2 regions of the Microbacterium songi genome follow, and region 2 is predicted to be linked to the other one. Evidence: predicted binding sites of a transcription regulator. Region 2 holds the regulator's gene; the other holds the start of a gene.
The links. The regulator HrcA, encoded in region 2, represses chaperone genes, less so after heat shock. The targets are predictions, from matches to a motif close to TTNGCACTCGNNNNNNNCGAGTGCNAA.
Positions count from the first base shown of each region.

Region 1: the regulator HrcA is predicted to act here: its motif matches at 1,751-1,777, upstream of groES (co-chaperone GroES).

Region 1 covers NZ_JBHZIE010000006.1:230,357-237,661, reverse strand. The annotation lists gene ACFM35_RS09595 (helix-turn-helix transcriptional regulator) at 1-32, opposite strand, end outside; gene ACFM35_RS09590 (Hsp70 family protein) at 37-1,641, opposite strand; gene groES (co-chaperone GroES) at 1,861-2,169, shown strand; gene rarD (EamA family transporter RarD) at 2,343-3,326, shown strand; gene ACFM35_RS09575 (ABC transporter substrate-binding protein) at 3,490-4,767, shown strand; gene ACFM35_RS09570 (ABC transporter ATP-binding protein) at 4,901-5,704, opposite strand; gene ACFM35_RS09565 (ABC transporter ATP-binding protein) at 5,701-6,597, opposite strand; gene ACFM35_RS09560 (branched-chain amino acid ABC transporter permease) at 6,719-7,305, opposite strand, start outside.
Region 2 covers NZ_JBHZIE010000003.1:119,078-126,382, reverse strand. The annotation lists gene ACFM35_RS06285 (ExeM/NucH family extracellular endonuclease) at 1-1,302, opposite strand, end outside; gene lepA (translation elongation factor 4) at 1,508-3,361, shown strand; gene ACFM35_RS06275 (DUF1990 domain-containing protein) at 3,371-4,021, shown strand; gene hemW (radical SAM family heme chaperone HemW) at 4,021-5,238, shown strand; gene hrcA (heat-inducible transcriptional repressor HrcA) at 5,318-6,358, shown strand; gene dnaJ (molecular chaperone DnaJ) at 6,411-7,305, shown strand, end outside.

The DNA of each region.
Region 1 (7,305 bases), on a different contig from region 2:
ATGCGCAGAGCGGTTTCGGCATTCAGGGACATGAGATCACCGGTCCGTTCCGTCGGCGTCGGTGCGGGGGAACACCACGACGACGTCGTTGTCGGGGGCGGGCGTCAGCAGCGGGGACGAGGGGTTCGTCGTGGTGGGGGCGGGATCGGTGTCGGCCGCCTCGTCGGCCGGGTCACCGGCGGCGGGGTCGTCGACGGTCACCGCGGGACTGTCGCTGACGCTCGGCGATGTTCTTTCGGGCGCACCGGAGTCGCCCAGCGTCTGCGAGACGAAGATGCCTCCGGCCAGGACGAGGGCCCCGGCCGAGATACCCGCGACGGTGACGATCCGCCCGATCCGCGACGGGCGCTCCCGCACCGCGTCCTCGGGCGCTTCACGGTCTGCCTCGGGCGCCGCAGGCCGATCCGCCGCCGCGTCGTGTGCCGGCCGGCTGCCGCCGAACAGCACACGCCGTTGTCTGGGCGGGCGCGCCGACGTGCCGTGGTGATGCGCAGTGGATCGGTCGGGATCCCCGATCGAGGGGGAGTCGGATGCCGCGTCGCCGGCAGCCTCGCGTGCGGTCGCGATCTCGGCGCACATCCGTGCGGCCCCGAGGGCCATGATCGCCTTGGGGTCGCTGTCGACGGCGATCGGCCGATCGAATCGTTCGGAGAGCAGCTGTGCGATACGCGGGATGCGCGAGGATCCGCCCGTGAGGAGGACCGCCTCGATCTCCGCCGGAGCGACCTGTGAGCCCGCGATCGCCTCGGCGAGAGCATCCACCGTGTCGACGATGCCCGCTTCGATCATGTCCTCGAACTCGGAGCGGGTCAGCCGGACGGTCACCGAGCGTCCGCCGAGCATCACCGGGATGACCGCCTCGGAATCGAACGAGAGCGATTCCTTGGCCTCGATGCACTCGCGCCGGAGGGCGGTGAGGGCCATCCGCGACTCCGGGTCGTCCCCGAGGTCGGCGGCAGTCAGCCCGGCCGCTTGCACCGCGTGCCGGACCACGACGTCGTCGAGATCGGCGCCGCCGAAAGAGGAGAGGCCCTGCGGCTGCCCGAGCACATCCACGTGACCGTTCCCGACGCGCAGCACCGCCGCATCGAAGGTGCCCCCGCCGAGGTCGTAGAGCGCGAGGACTCGTTCGCGTGCCAGAGGGCGCTCGGCGACGTAGTGACGGGCCGCGGCCTCCGGCTCGGTGAAGAGTACGGCGTCGCGCCATCCTTCGCGTGAGAGGGCGTCCCGGACCAGCTCGCGCCGATAATCGCCCCACCCGAGCGGGACGGTGACGGCGACCCCGGACGGCTCGCGCCCCTCGCGTTCGGACACGGTGTCGACCACCCAGGCGACGGTCCGCGCGTAGAGCTGCTCGGGGGTGAACCGCTGATCGCCCGCGCGGATCGGAACGTCGTCGCCGATGCGACGCGTGAACTCGCGGACGAGTCGCGCGGGTTGCACGATGCCCCGACGGATCGCGGCATCCGAGAACAGCAACTCGCCCTCCGCGACGAAAACGGCCGTCGGAGCGCTGGCGAGGTGCCTGCCGAGCGGGAAGCCATCGACGTGCACGGCGCGATCGGCGCCGTAGCGGGCTGTGGCGGCGGCGGTGCGGCTCATGCCCACATCGACGGCCAGATAGTACGGCGCTGTCATCATCCGACTCCCCAGTCGATCCTGCTCGCAGGCCGGGCGCCACGGGGGCAGCGCCTTTGCCTACACCAGCGATTCGGCGTCGGCGCGGATTCGGATTGGAGTGCGACCGAGATTGGCACTCGCGTTGCATGAGTGCCAGCTGTTCCCTAGACTGGGGTTAGCACTCTCAGGGTGAGGGTGCTAACCAGTCTTAGTTTCCAGGTTTCAAGAAAGAGGTAGACCGTGTCGGTTTCCACTCAGGTTTCCATCAAGCCGCTCGAGGACCGCATCGTCATCCAGCAGGTCGAGGCGGAGCAGACCACGTCCAGCGGTCTTGTGATCCCCGACACCGCCAAGGAGAAGCCCCAGGAGGGCGAGGTCGTGGCCGTCGGCCCCGGTCGCATCGACGACAACGGCAACCGCGTTCCGATCGACGTCGCCGTCGGCGACCGCGTGATCTACAGCAAGTACGGCGGCACCGAGGTCAAGTTCGGCGCGGACGAGTACCTCGTGCTCTCGGCTCGCGACGTGCTGGCGGTCGTCGTCCGCTGATCGGATCTTTTTCGAGAAGGGCCCGGATGCTTCGGCATCCGGGCCCTTCCTTCGTCCTGAAGGCAGACGGGGTATCCGCCGGTGGCAGGATTGCGCGGCTGAACGGCAGGCGACGGATGCCTCGACCCGGCCTCGACGGCGGTCGCGACCCCGCTCGGTCCTAGGGTGGATGAGTGACCTCGAAGAATGCCGAAACCCCCGCCGCGGCATCCGATGTCCCTTCGAACAGCGAGGCGGAGGCCGCACGCCAGCGCACGCTGGGAGGCGTGTATGCGTTCGGCGCCTACCTCCTGTGGGGCTTCCTCCCGCTCTACTTCGTCATCCTCGCGCCGACCGGCCCCTGGGAGCTCGTCGCGTGGCGCATCCTGTTCTCGCTCGTCTTCTGCGTGCTGCTGCTGACGGTGACGCGGGGGTGGGCGGCCCTCGGGCGCATTGTCCGCAACCGCCGCCTGCTGGGCTGGACGGCTGTCGCAGGCGCGCTCATCTACGTCAACTGGCAGGTCTTCATCATCGGCACCCTCAGTGGGCACGTGATCGAGACGAGCCTGGGGTACTTCATCAATCCGATCGTGACGGTGCTGCTCGGGGTGCTCGTGCTCCGCGAGCGCTTGCGCGTTCCCCAGTGGATCGCGATCGGACTGGCCGCGGTCGCGGTGATCGTGATCGTCGTCGGGTACGGCTCCTTCCCGTGGATCGCCCTGTCGCTCGCGTTCTCGTTCGGTCTCTACGGACTGGTGAAGAAGCGGATCGGGCCCGCGGTCGACGCCGTCAGCGGTCTCTCGCTCGAGACGGTCTGGCTCGCCCCGGTGGCCGTGGTGCAGCTCATCGCGGTGAGCGCGACGACCGGCCTGACGATCGGCAACGTCTCGGTCGGACACACGATCCTGCTCGTCCTGACCGGGGTCGTCACGGCCGTCCCGCTGCTGCTGTTCGCCGCGGGGGCGCGTCGCGTGCCCCTCACCGTCATCGGGCTGCTGCAGTTCATCGCCCCGATCATGCAGTTCATCTTCGGCGCCTTCGTGCAGGGCGAGCCGATGACACCTGAGAGGTGGGTCGGCTTCGGGCTCGTCTGGCTCGCGCTCATCCTGCTGAGCGCGGATTCCGTCATCTTCTCCCGCCGTGCGCGGGGGGCCTCGGACGTCGCCGCCGTCGTGTGAGCGAGCGCGGCTTCCGGATGCCGCGGACCCAGGCCTCATAACGATTTGACGGCGTTACAAACCGTTAACGAACGGCAACATCGCCGAGACCGTACCGCGGTTAGGTTGGGGACACTGGGCAAACGCATAAGTCTGCCCGCGTTTCTACACAGCAAGGAGCACCATGAGCGTTTTTACCCGAGGTAACGCCTCCCGATCCCGCGTCCGAGCGGTGATCGGCGGTCTCGCCATCGCCGGCGTCAGCGCCCTCGTTCTGGCAGGATGCGCGGGCGGAGGCACCGCCGCCGAGCCCTCCTCGTCCGGAGGAGCACCCGCGGAGGACCTCACCCTGAAGATCGGCACCGTCCTGCCGCAGACCGGCAGCCTCGCATTCCTCGGCCCGCCCGAAGAGGCCGGCGTGCAGTTGGCCATCAACGAGGTCAACGAGGCCGCAGCCGGCGTCACCATCGACGCCACCTTCGGCGACTCGGGCGATGCCGACAACAAGGCGTTCGAGACCACCGTCCCGAAGCTGCAGAGCGAAGGCGTCTCGGCCATGATCGGTGCCGCCTCGTCGGGCGTCACCAAGCTCTTCCTCGACAGCAACGTCAGCGAGGGCATCATCACGTTCTCGCCGGCCAACACGTCGCCCGACTTCACGACGTGGGATGACGACAACCTGTACTGGCGCACGGCTCCCAGCGACTTGCTCCAGGGCGAGGTGCTCGGCAACCTGGTCGCCGAGGACGGTCACAAGAACATCGGCATCATCTACCAGAACGACGCTTACGGCACCGGTCTGTACGGCGTCGTGAAGGACGTCTTCGAGTCCACCGGCGGCACCGTCGTGGCCGAGGCCTCCTACAACGACGGCGACGCATCCTTCGACGCCCAGGTGGCGACGATCGCTGCGGCGAAGCCCGACGCGATCGTCCTGATCACGTTCGACCAGTTCGCGACCATCGCGCCGCTGCTGGTCAACGCGGGTGAGGATGCCGCGAACTTCTACCTCGTCGACGGCAACCTCAAGCAGTGGGGTGCAGACGTCAGCGTCAGCCTCGAGGGCGCGAAGGGCACCACGCCCGGCCCGGTACTCTCGGACGACTTCCAGGAGCGACTGAACACCGCCTGGACGGCTGAGGGCAACGCCGCGCTGGAGGACTTCTCCTACGCAGCCGAGTCCTACGACGCGGTCGTGCTCCTCGCACTGGCTTCGCTGTCGGCCGGGTCGACCGATGCCGCCGACATCGCCGGCAAGCTGCAGGAAGTCTCGGGTGGAACCGGTGACGGCGAGAAGTGCGAGAACTTCGCCGACTGCGCCGCGATCATCAACGCCGGCAACGTGCCCGACTACGACGGATACTCCGGCGGAGTGGCGTTCGACGACGCGGGCGACCCGACGGAGGCCACGATCGGTGTCTTCCAGTACGGTGCCGACAACACGCACACGCGCATCAACTGAGCGCAACCGCATGACGAAGGGCCCCGGAGCGATCCGGGGCCCTTCTGCGTAGCCCGTCCTCGACCGACGTCGAGAGCCGACGAAAAGGAGGAGCGGATGCCTCGGCATCCGCTCCTCCTTTTTCGTCGTGGACCTACTCGTCCTCGGCGCCGAGGGTGCCCAGGTACAGGCCGATGACCTTGGGATCGTTGAGGAGCTCACGACCGGTGCCGTGGTACGCGTCGCGACCCTGGTCCAGGACGTAGCCCCGGTCGCAGATCTGCAGACAGCGGCGGGCGTTCTGCTCGACCATGATCGTCGTCACGCCGGCCTTGTTGATGTCGGAGACGCGGATGAACGCATCGTCCTGGCGCACGGGGGAGAGGCCCGCCGACGGCTCGTCGAGCAGCAGCACGGACGGATCCATCATGAGTGCGCGCGACATCGCCACCATCTGACGCTCGCCGCCCGAGAGCGATCCCGCGCGCTGCTTGAGACGCTTGCCCAGCTCGGCGAAGATGCCGGTGACGAACTCCAGACGCTCGGTGTAGATCTTGGGGTTCTGGTAGAGCCCCATCTGCAGGTTCTCCTCGATCGAGAGCGAGGGGAAGACGTTGTTGGTCTGAGGCACGAATGCGACACCGCGCTTCACGAGCTTGTCGGCCTTGAGGCCCACGATGCTCTCGCCCTTCACGGTGATGTCACCGCCCCGCACCTTCACCAGTCCGAAGATCGCCTTGAGGAGCGTCGACTTGCCGGCACCGTTCGGGCCGATGATGCCGATGAGCTCACCCTGGCGGGCGATGAGATTCGTGTTGTTCAGGATGTTGACGCCGGGCAGGTAGCCGGCGACGAGGTCTTTCACCTCGACGACGACGTCGTCCGTCTTGGCCACGGAGCGCACGCCCGCGTGGTCGACCTCGGCGGGTGCTCCCGATCGGGGGGCGGACTCGCTCATTTCGCCTCTTCCTGCTTCGCGTTCGTGCTGCCACCGGCCTCGGCGATGGACTCGCGCTCGGCCTCCTGGATCTCGGCGAGCAGTTGCTGTGCCTCGGCGTCGACGACGCCCTCATGGCGTCCCGTGATGATGCCGAGGTCGACGTCCTGGTGACTGCCCAGGTAGGCGTCGATGACGGCCTTCTCCTGCATCACCATGTCGGGCGGGCCCTCGGCGACGACGCGTCCCTCGGCCATCACGACCACCCAGTCGGCGATGTGGCGCACCATGTGCATGTCGTGCTCGACGAACAGGACCGTCATCCCGAGTCCCTTGAGGTCGAGGATGTGGTCGAGGAGCGATTGCGTCAGGGCGGGGTTGACACCCGCCATGGGCTCGTCGAGCATCACCAGGGTGGGATCGCTCATCAGTGCACGAGCCATCTCGAGCAGCTTCCGCTGACCGCCGGACAGCGAGGCCGCGAAGTCGGCCTCCTTCGCGTCGAGCTTGAACCGACGGAGCAGGTCGCGGGCCTTGTCTTCGATGTCGGTGTCCTGCGCACGCCAGAAGGCGGGGATGAAGCTCGTCCAGAACCGCTCGCCCCGCTGGCCGGTGGCGCCGAGCTTCATGTTCTCCAGGACGGTCAGGAGCGACAGCGCCTTCGTGAGCTGGAAGGTGCGCACCTGGCCCATGCGCGCCACCTTGAAGGCGGGGATGCCCGAGAGGGTCGTGCCGTCGAAGGACCACGTCCCGGTGTTGGGCTTGTCGAATCCGCAGAGCAGATTGAACAGCGTCGTCTTGCCGGCGCCGTTGGGTCCGATGAGCGCGGTGATCGCGCCGCGCGGGATCTCGAGGTGCTCGACGTCGACCGCCGTGAGGCCGCCGAATCGACGCGTCACGTTGTCGACGACCATGATCGGGTCGACTTTCGCGACCCCCGGAGCGGGTGTCCCCTTGGTCAGGCCGGTGGTCTTCGGTCGGCGGATGCTGGCGGTCGAGGTGGGTACGGGGTCGACCCATTCCTCGCCATCTGGGTTACTTGACAAAGGTCATCTCCCTCTTGTCGCCGAGGATTCCCTGCGGGCGGAAGATCACGAGCAGCATCAGGGCGACGCCGACGAGGATGTAGCGCAGCGTACCGGCCTGGATGTCGGTCATGGGCAGGATGCCCTCACTGGCCAGCTGCGGCAGCAGGTTGCCGAGCAGCGCGAGCACCATCCAGAAGATGATCGCCCCGAGCGACGGTCCGAGGATCGTCGCGGCGCCGCCGAGCAGCAGGATGGTCCAGATGAAGAACGTCAGCGACGTCGTGTAGCTGGAGGGGACGACCGCGGAGGGGAGGACGTAGACGATTCCACCCATCGCGCCGATGACGCCACCCACGACGAGGGCTTGCATCTTGTACGCGAACACGTTCTTGCCGAGCGAGCGGACGGCGTCCTCGTCTTCGCGGATGCCCTTCAGGACGCGACCCCACGGGCTGCGCATGAGCGACCAGACCAGCAGGACGGCGATCACCAGCATCCCCAGTCCGAACACCCGCGTCCACAGCACCGTCTCGTTGGACTCCCACGGGCCGAAGCCGTACGTGCCCGGGGGGAACGGGTTGGCGGCGCGGAAAC
Region 2 (7,305 bases):
GAAGTTCACGGATGCTCCGTCATCGAGCACCACGGCGCGTGCGGCGTTGTCGGCGGCCACTGCGGCGGCCTCCGCGGTGCCCGGACGCGCGACGTCGGTCGGCTGCCGCAGGGGCTGGTCGCCGAACGCGAGTCCCACCTCCCCGTACTGGTTGGTGGAGTAGGTGTTGCTCACGGTGTACGTGCCCTGCGGGGCGATGAGCATCGATTCGAGCGACTCGCGCTGGACGTCGGCGCTCGGCCACGCCACCGTCGCGGCGACCGGGGCCGCGGCATCCGCGATCTTCGTCGCTGCACCCGCGGCGACCGTGATCTCGGTGAGTCCGTTGAACTCGCTGACCGCTCCCGTGAGCTGGACGGTGTCGCCGACCGCCACCTCGGTCGCGGCGGGGGAGTAGATGAAGACGGCGTCCGAGGCGGTGTGCGTGGCGAGGTCGATCGCGCCGCCCGTACCCGGAGTCTGGATGACGTAGCCGTTGAAGCCGCCCGAGGGGTAGGAGGCCGTCACGACTCCGCTCGTGGTGACGGTCTGCCCGACGTACGGCGATGCGGCGCCGGTGCCCTGGATCTCGGCGATGGTCACCGGATCGGTCGGCTCAGGTTCGGGGTCGGGATCCGGGTCGGCCCCGATCCCCTGGGGCGTGGGGGCACCGGCGGTGAAGTCCGCCGCGTTGTCCGCGGTGTTCGCCGCCGCGGCGCTGCGGGAGATCGACGTCGCGTTGCCGGTACCGGGGGCGGCGGCCGAACCGGCGAAGTCGGTGGCGGCGCCCCAGCCCACGTAGTCCACGACCTGAGGGGCGGCAGCGAGGCCGGCGTTGCCGGAGAGCGCGACCTGATCGGAGACGAGGGCGACCTTGCCGCCGCTTCCGCTCAGCGGGATGGTGCCTTCGACGTCAGGGGAGAAGGCGGGCAGGGCGGTGTTGGCGCCGACGCCCTCGCCGATCAGCAGCGATGCTCCCGCCGGCAGGGTCACGCCGGTGAGGGCCGTGAGCTGCCACGACGAGCCGGCCGTCGAGGCGTACTGCACGCTCCACGACGACAGGGATGCCGACTCGGTGCCGACGTTGCGCAGCTCGATGAAGTCGCGGTTGAACGCGCCCCCGGAGTTGCCGCCGCCGCCGTAGACCTCGGTGATCACGACGTCCGCGTCGGGCGAGACCGCCGCGGAAGCCGCGGTCGGGGCGACCAGCCCGGTCACGATGAGCGCGCCGAGAGCGAGTCCCGCCGTCCACCGCCGCCCGGCTCGAGGATCGCGCACGGAAAAGGGATTGGTGGGGGGATGCACGGACGAAGGCTCCTTCATAGCGACGGCTTCATGAGGACGTCACGAACGCGACGTCGTTGTACTTTCGGATTTCGGACCCCAGTCGTCTCCCCGCAGACGACTCTCTCCGAGCCTCGTCGTTCGCGCAAGGGGACCTGCGGAACGACACGTGAACGTCACGCGAATGTCATGTCGACGCGGCCGCACCGTGCCGTGGCATCCCGCCGCGTAGAATCGACAGGACATGTCACCTCGCGCCCTCACGCCCCTCCAGCCGTCCGCGACGCCGCCCGCGCAGCTCCGCAACTTCTGCATCATCGCTCACATCGACCACGGCAAGTCGACGCTCGCCGACCGCATGCTGCAGATCACCGGCGTCGTCTCCGACCGAGACATGCGCGCGCAGTACCTGGACCGCATGGACATCGAACGCGAGCGCGGCATCACGATCAAGTCGCAGGCGGTGCGCATGCCGTGGGAGGTCGACGGCAACACTTACGCACTGAACATGATCGACACCCCCGGTCACGTCGACTTCACCTACGAGGTGAGTCGATCGCTGGCCGCCTGCGAGGGCGCGATCCTGCTGGTCGATGCCGCACAGGGGATCGAGGCGCAGACACTGGCCAACCTCTACCTCGCGCTCGATAACGATCTGCAGATCATCCCGGTCCTCAACAAGATCGACCTGCCCGCCGCCGACCCCGAGAAATACGCACGGGAGCTCGCCAGCCTCATCGGCGGCGAGCCTGAGGACGTACTCCGCGTGAGCGGCAAGACGGGCATGGGCGTCGAGGAACTGCTCGACCACGTCGTCCAGCAGATCCCGTCGCCGCGGGGTGACCCGGATGCCCCGACCCGGGCCATGATCTTCGACTCGGTCTACGACTCCTATCGCGGCGTCATCACCTATGTGCGCATGATCGACGGATCGCTCAACCCGCGCGAGCGCATCCAGATGATGTCGACCCGTGCCGTCCACGAACTGCTCGAGATCGGCGTCTCCTCGCCCGAGCCGACCCCCACCAAGGGGCTGGGTGTCGGCGAGGTCGGCTACCTCATCACCGGTGTGAAAGACGTCCGCCAGTCCAAAGTCGGCGACACCGTGACGAGCGCCGCGAAGCCGTCGAAGCAGGCGCTGCCCGGCTACACCGACCCCAAGCCGATGGTGTTCTCGGGTCTGTACCCCATCGACGGCAGCGACTACCCGATCCTCCGCGAGGCCCTCGACAAGCTGAAGCTCTCGGATGCTTCGCTCAACTACGAGCCCGAGACGTCGGTCGCCCTCGGATTCGGGTTCCGCTGCGGCTTCCTCGGGCTTCTTCATCTGGAGATCGTGACCGAGCGTCTGGAGCGCGAATTCGGGCTCGATCTCATCTCGACCGCCCCGTCCGTGACCTATGAAGTCATCACGGACGACAAGAAGTCCTTCACCGTCACGAACCCGAGCGAGTTCCCGTCCGGCACGAAGATCTCCAGCGTCACCGAGCCGATGGTCAAGGCCGCGATCCTCGCACCCAAGGACTACGTCGGCACCATCATGGAACTGTGCCAGTCGCGGCGTGGCACGCTCCTCGGCATGGAATACCTCGGCGAAGACCGGGTCGAGATCCGCTACACGATGCCCCTCGGTGAGATCGTCTTCGACTTCTTCGACCATCTGAAGTCAAAGACCGCCGGCTACGCGTCGCTGGACTACGAGCCCAGCGGCGATCAGGAGGCGGACCTCGTGAAGGTCGACATCCTGCTGCAGGGCGAGCCGGTCGACGCCTTCAGTGCGATCGTGCACCGGGAGAAGGCGTACGCCTACGGCGTGCTCATGACCGAGCGCCTCAAAAAGCTCATCCCGCGTCAGCAGTTCGAGGTGCCGATCCAGGCCGCGATCGGCGCACGCATCATCGCCCGCGAGTCGATACGGGCGATGCGCAAGGACGTGCTCGCGAAATGCTACGGCGGTGACATCAGCCGAAAGCGCAAACTTCTGGAGAAGCAGAAGGAAGGCAAGAAGCGCATGAAGATGGTCGGCCGCGTCGAGGTGCCGCAGGAGGCGTTCATCGCCGCCCTGTCGGGCGACACGGAGAAGAAGGACGGAAAGTAGGCTTCGCCGATGCGCCGTGGGACCTTTCGAGACGAGACCGTCGATTACGCCGCGGTCGGGGCGACGCAGGCCCCCGACCTCATGCAGTACCCGCCCGAGCGCAGCCTCCCCGCGGAGGAGTCGTGGCGGATCGGCAGTGGTGAGCAGCGGTTCACCACCGCCAGCGAGGCGCTGCTGTCGTGGGATGCGCAACGCGGTGGCGGTCTCGAGCTGAAGGACGTGCGGCCCGCCGCCGGTCCGATGTACTCGGGTGTCAGTTTCGACGACGAGGGCAATCCGACCGCTCCCAGTCGCCTCGAGGTCGAGCAGCGCTTCGACGCCGACGGCACACCTTACGTCGGTGCGGGTTCGACCGTGCACCTCCGCGGGCGCATCGGCGGTCAGCGCGTCGACGCCGAGCTGCGGGTGATCTTCGCCGTGGAGGAACCGCGCAGAGTCGGATTCGCCCTCGGCACCGTGGGCAGCTCGGTGGTCAGCGGCGAGGAGTCGTTCATGATCGAGTGGCGCGGCAACGACGAGGTGTGGTTCACCGTGCGGGCTTTCGACGCGCCGATCGCGCTGGCCTACAAGCTGTTCCCCGCTCTCACGCGGCGGCGGCGCAAGGCCCTGTTCACCCGCTACCTCCGGGCGATCTCCCCGCTGTACACGACGCCCGGCTGATGGGCTCCGCTCTTCCGCTCGGCGATCCCGCACCCGCCGACGGCCGGCTGCCGTCCGGCACGCGCATCGATGCAGACACCGACTTCGGCGTCTACCTGCACGTGCCGTTCTGTCGCGTCCGCTGCGGCTACTGCGACTTCAACACCTACACCTCGACCGAACTGCAGGGTGCACGCCAGGACGAGTACGCCGACGTCGTCCTTCGCGAGGTCGACCTGGCCGCAGAGGTGCTGGTCGAGGCCGGGGGGCTGCGGCCCGCCACGACGGTGTTCTTCGGGGGCGGGACGCCGACGCTGCTGCCGGCGGGCGACCTCGCGCGCATGCTCGAGGCGGTCCGCGATCGGTTCGGGCTCGTCGCCGGTGCCGAGGTGACGGTCGAGGCCAATCCCGACACGGTCACTCCGGGCGTGGCATCCGATCTCGCGGCCGCCGGCGTGACGCGCATGTCCATCGGGATGCAGTCCTCGGTGCCGCACGTGCTGGCGGCCCTCGACCGCACCCACGATCCCGACAACGTGACGACAGCGGTCCAGTTCGCCCGCACCGCCGGCCTCGACGTCAGCCTCGACCTCATCTACGGCGCACCCGGCGAGAGCCTCGCCGACTGGCGCCACTCGCTCGAGACGGCCCTCGCGCACGAACCCGATCACATCTCGGCCTACGCCCTCATCATCGAGGACGGCACCAAGCTCGCCCGCCAGATCCGACGCGGAGAGGTGCCCGCACCCGACGACGACCTGCAGGCCGACATGTACGAGCTCGCCGACGAGCTGCTGGGGGCGGCGGGCTACGACTGGTACGAAGTGTCGAACTGGTCGACGGGCGAGCGCCACCGGTCGCGCCACAATCTCGCCTACTGGCGGGGTGCGGACTGGTGGGGATTCGGTCCCGGCGCGCACAGCCATATCGCCGGTACGCGCTTCTGGAACGTCAAGCATCCCGCGGCGTACGCGCAGCGGCTGGCGGCAGGCGAATCGCCCGCCGCGGGGAGGGAGCAGCCGGATGCCGCCGCCCGGTCGCTCGAGGACGTCCTGCTGCGCTCCCGCATCCGCGAGGGGCTGCCGATCGCGGATCTGCTCGGCGAGGGGCGTCATGCCGTGGCCGCGCTCATCGCGGATGGACTCATCGACGGCGCCGACGCCGTGCACGGACGCATCGTCCTCACCCTCCGCGGGCGGCTCCTCGCCGACGCCGTGGTGCGGGCGCTGACGGACTGACGCGCCTCCCATCCGTTGCCCGGGCGATCCGATAGAATTGGCACTCCAGACATGCGAGTGCCAGGCGGGAGGGGATGACATGGTCAGTGAGCGCGGACTGCAGGTCCTCCGGGCGATCGTGCAGGACTACGTCGACACCCATGAGCCCGTCGGCAGCAAGGCCATCGTCGACCGGCATTCGTTCGGCGTCTCCGCCGCGACGATCCGCAACGACATGGCGCTGCTCGAGGACGAAGAGCTGATCACCGCTCCGCACACCTCGTCGGGACGCGTACCCACCGACAAGGGCTATCGCGTCTTCGTCGATCATCTCGCCGAGCTCCGTCCGCTCACCCCGGCGCAGCGCGCGGCGATCGCCTCGTTCCTCGAGGGTCCGACCGACCTGGACGACCTGTTGTCGCGTACCGTGCGCGCCCTGACGCAGCTCACCGGTCAGGTCGCCATCGTGCAGTATCCCTCCTTCGCGCGGGCGAGTGTCTCCCATGTGGAGCTCGTCGCACTCGGCGCCGGGCGCATGCTCGTGATCGTCGTGACCGACACCGGACGGGTGTCGCAGCGACTCGCGTTCGTGCGGGAGGAGTTCGACGAGGCCGACATCGCGCGGCTGCGCCGCGGCATCGCCGACCTCGTCGTCGGACGATCCGTACGCGACGCCGCGCACCGCGTGGGGGAGATGCTGGCCGAAGAGACGCTGGGGCCCCTCGCGACCGACTCGGCGGCCCGGGTGATCGCGGCCGTCGTGGCCGAGGAGCTCGACGAGTTCCGTCAGGATCGCCTCGTCATGGCCGGTGCGGCGAATCTGGCGCGGCGCGAGTCCGATTTCCGCGGCAGCATCTACCCGCTGCTGGAGGCGATCGAGGAGCAGGTCACGCTGTTGCGCCTGATGGCGGAGATGACCGCGGACGAGCACGGCCTCGCGGCCAGCATCGGGCGCGAGAACGAGTCCTTCGGGCTCTCCGAGGCTTCCGTGCTCGCCAGCGGCTACGACTCCGCCCGAGGAAACGCACGCGTCGGACTCATGGGTCCCACGCGCATGGACTACCCGACCAATCTTGCGGCGGTACGAGCCGTCGCCGGCTATCTCACCCGGATGCTCGAAGACGACGACAACGCTCGCTGAGCAGCATCCGTGACGAACGATCCCCGCGTCCTGCGCGGGCAGGAAGGCGATTGTGGCTGACCACTACGAAGTCCTCGGTGTCTCGCGCGAGGCGACCCCCGAGGAGATCAAGAAGGCGTACCGCCGGCTGGCGCGCGAGCTCCACCCCGACGTGAACCCGAGCCCCGAGGCATCCGAGCGGTTCAAACTCGTGACCCACGCCTACGACGTGCTCAACGACCCCGAGCAGCGTCGTCGCTACGACATGGGCGGCGACTCGTCGCCGTTCGGCGGAGGTGGGGGCGCGGCGGGCGGGTTCGGCGGCTTCGGCGACATCTTCGAGACCTTCTTCGGCGCGGCCGGGGGTCAGCGCTCCGGGCGACCTCGCTCGCGGCGCGAGCGAGGTCAGGACGCCCTCGTCCGCGTCACCCTGGGCCTGGAGGACATCGTCTTCGGCGTCCACCGCGACATCGATGTCGACACCGCCGTGCTCTGCGAGACGTGCCAGGGGTCGTGCTGCCAGCCGGGAACCTCGCCCGTCACATGCGACATCTGCCACGGTGCGGGTCAGGTGCAGCGCACCGTCCGAAGCCTGCTCGGCAACGTCGTCACCAGCCAGCCCTGCGGTTCGTGCCAGGGATACGGCACGACGATCCCGTATCCGTGCGCCACCTGCCAGGGGCAGGGTCGCGTGCGCTCGCGCCGTACCGTGTCGATCGACATCCCGGCGGGCGTCGAGACCGGCCTGCGCCTGCAACTGCCCGGATCGGGTGAGGTCGGGCCGGCCGGGGGGCCCAACGGCGACCTCTACCTCGAGGTGACGGTCACGCCGCACGAGGTCTTCAGCCGAGACGGCGACGACCTGCTCGCCACGCTCGAGGTGTCGATGCCCGATGCCATCCTCGGCACGACCACGACGATCGAGTCGCTGGACGGCCCCGTCGAGCTCGAGCTGCGCGCGGGGGTTC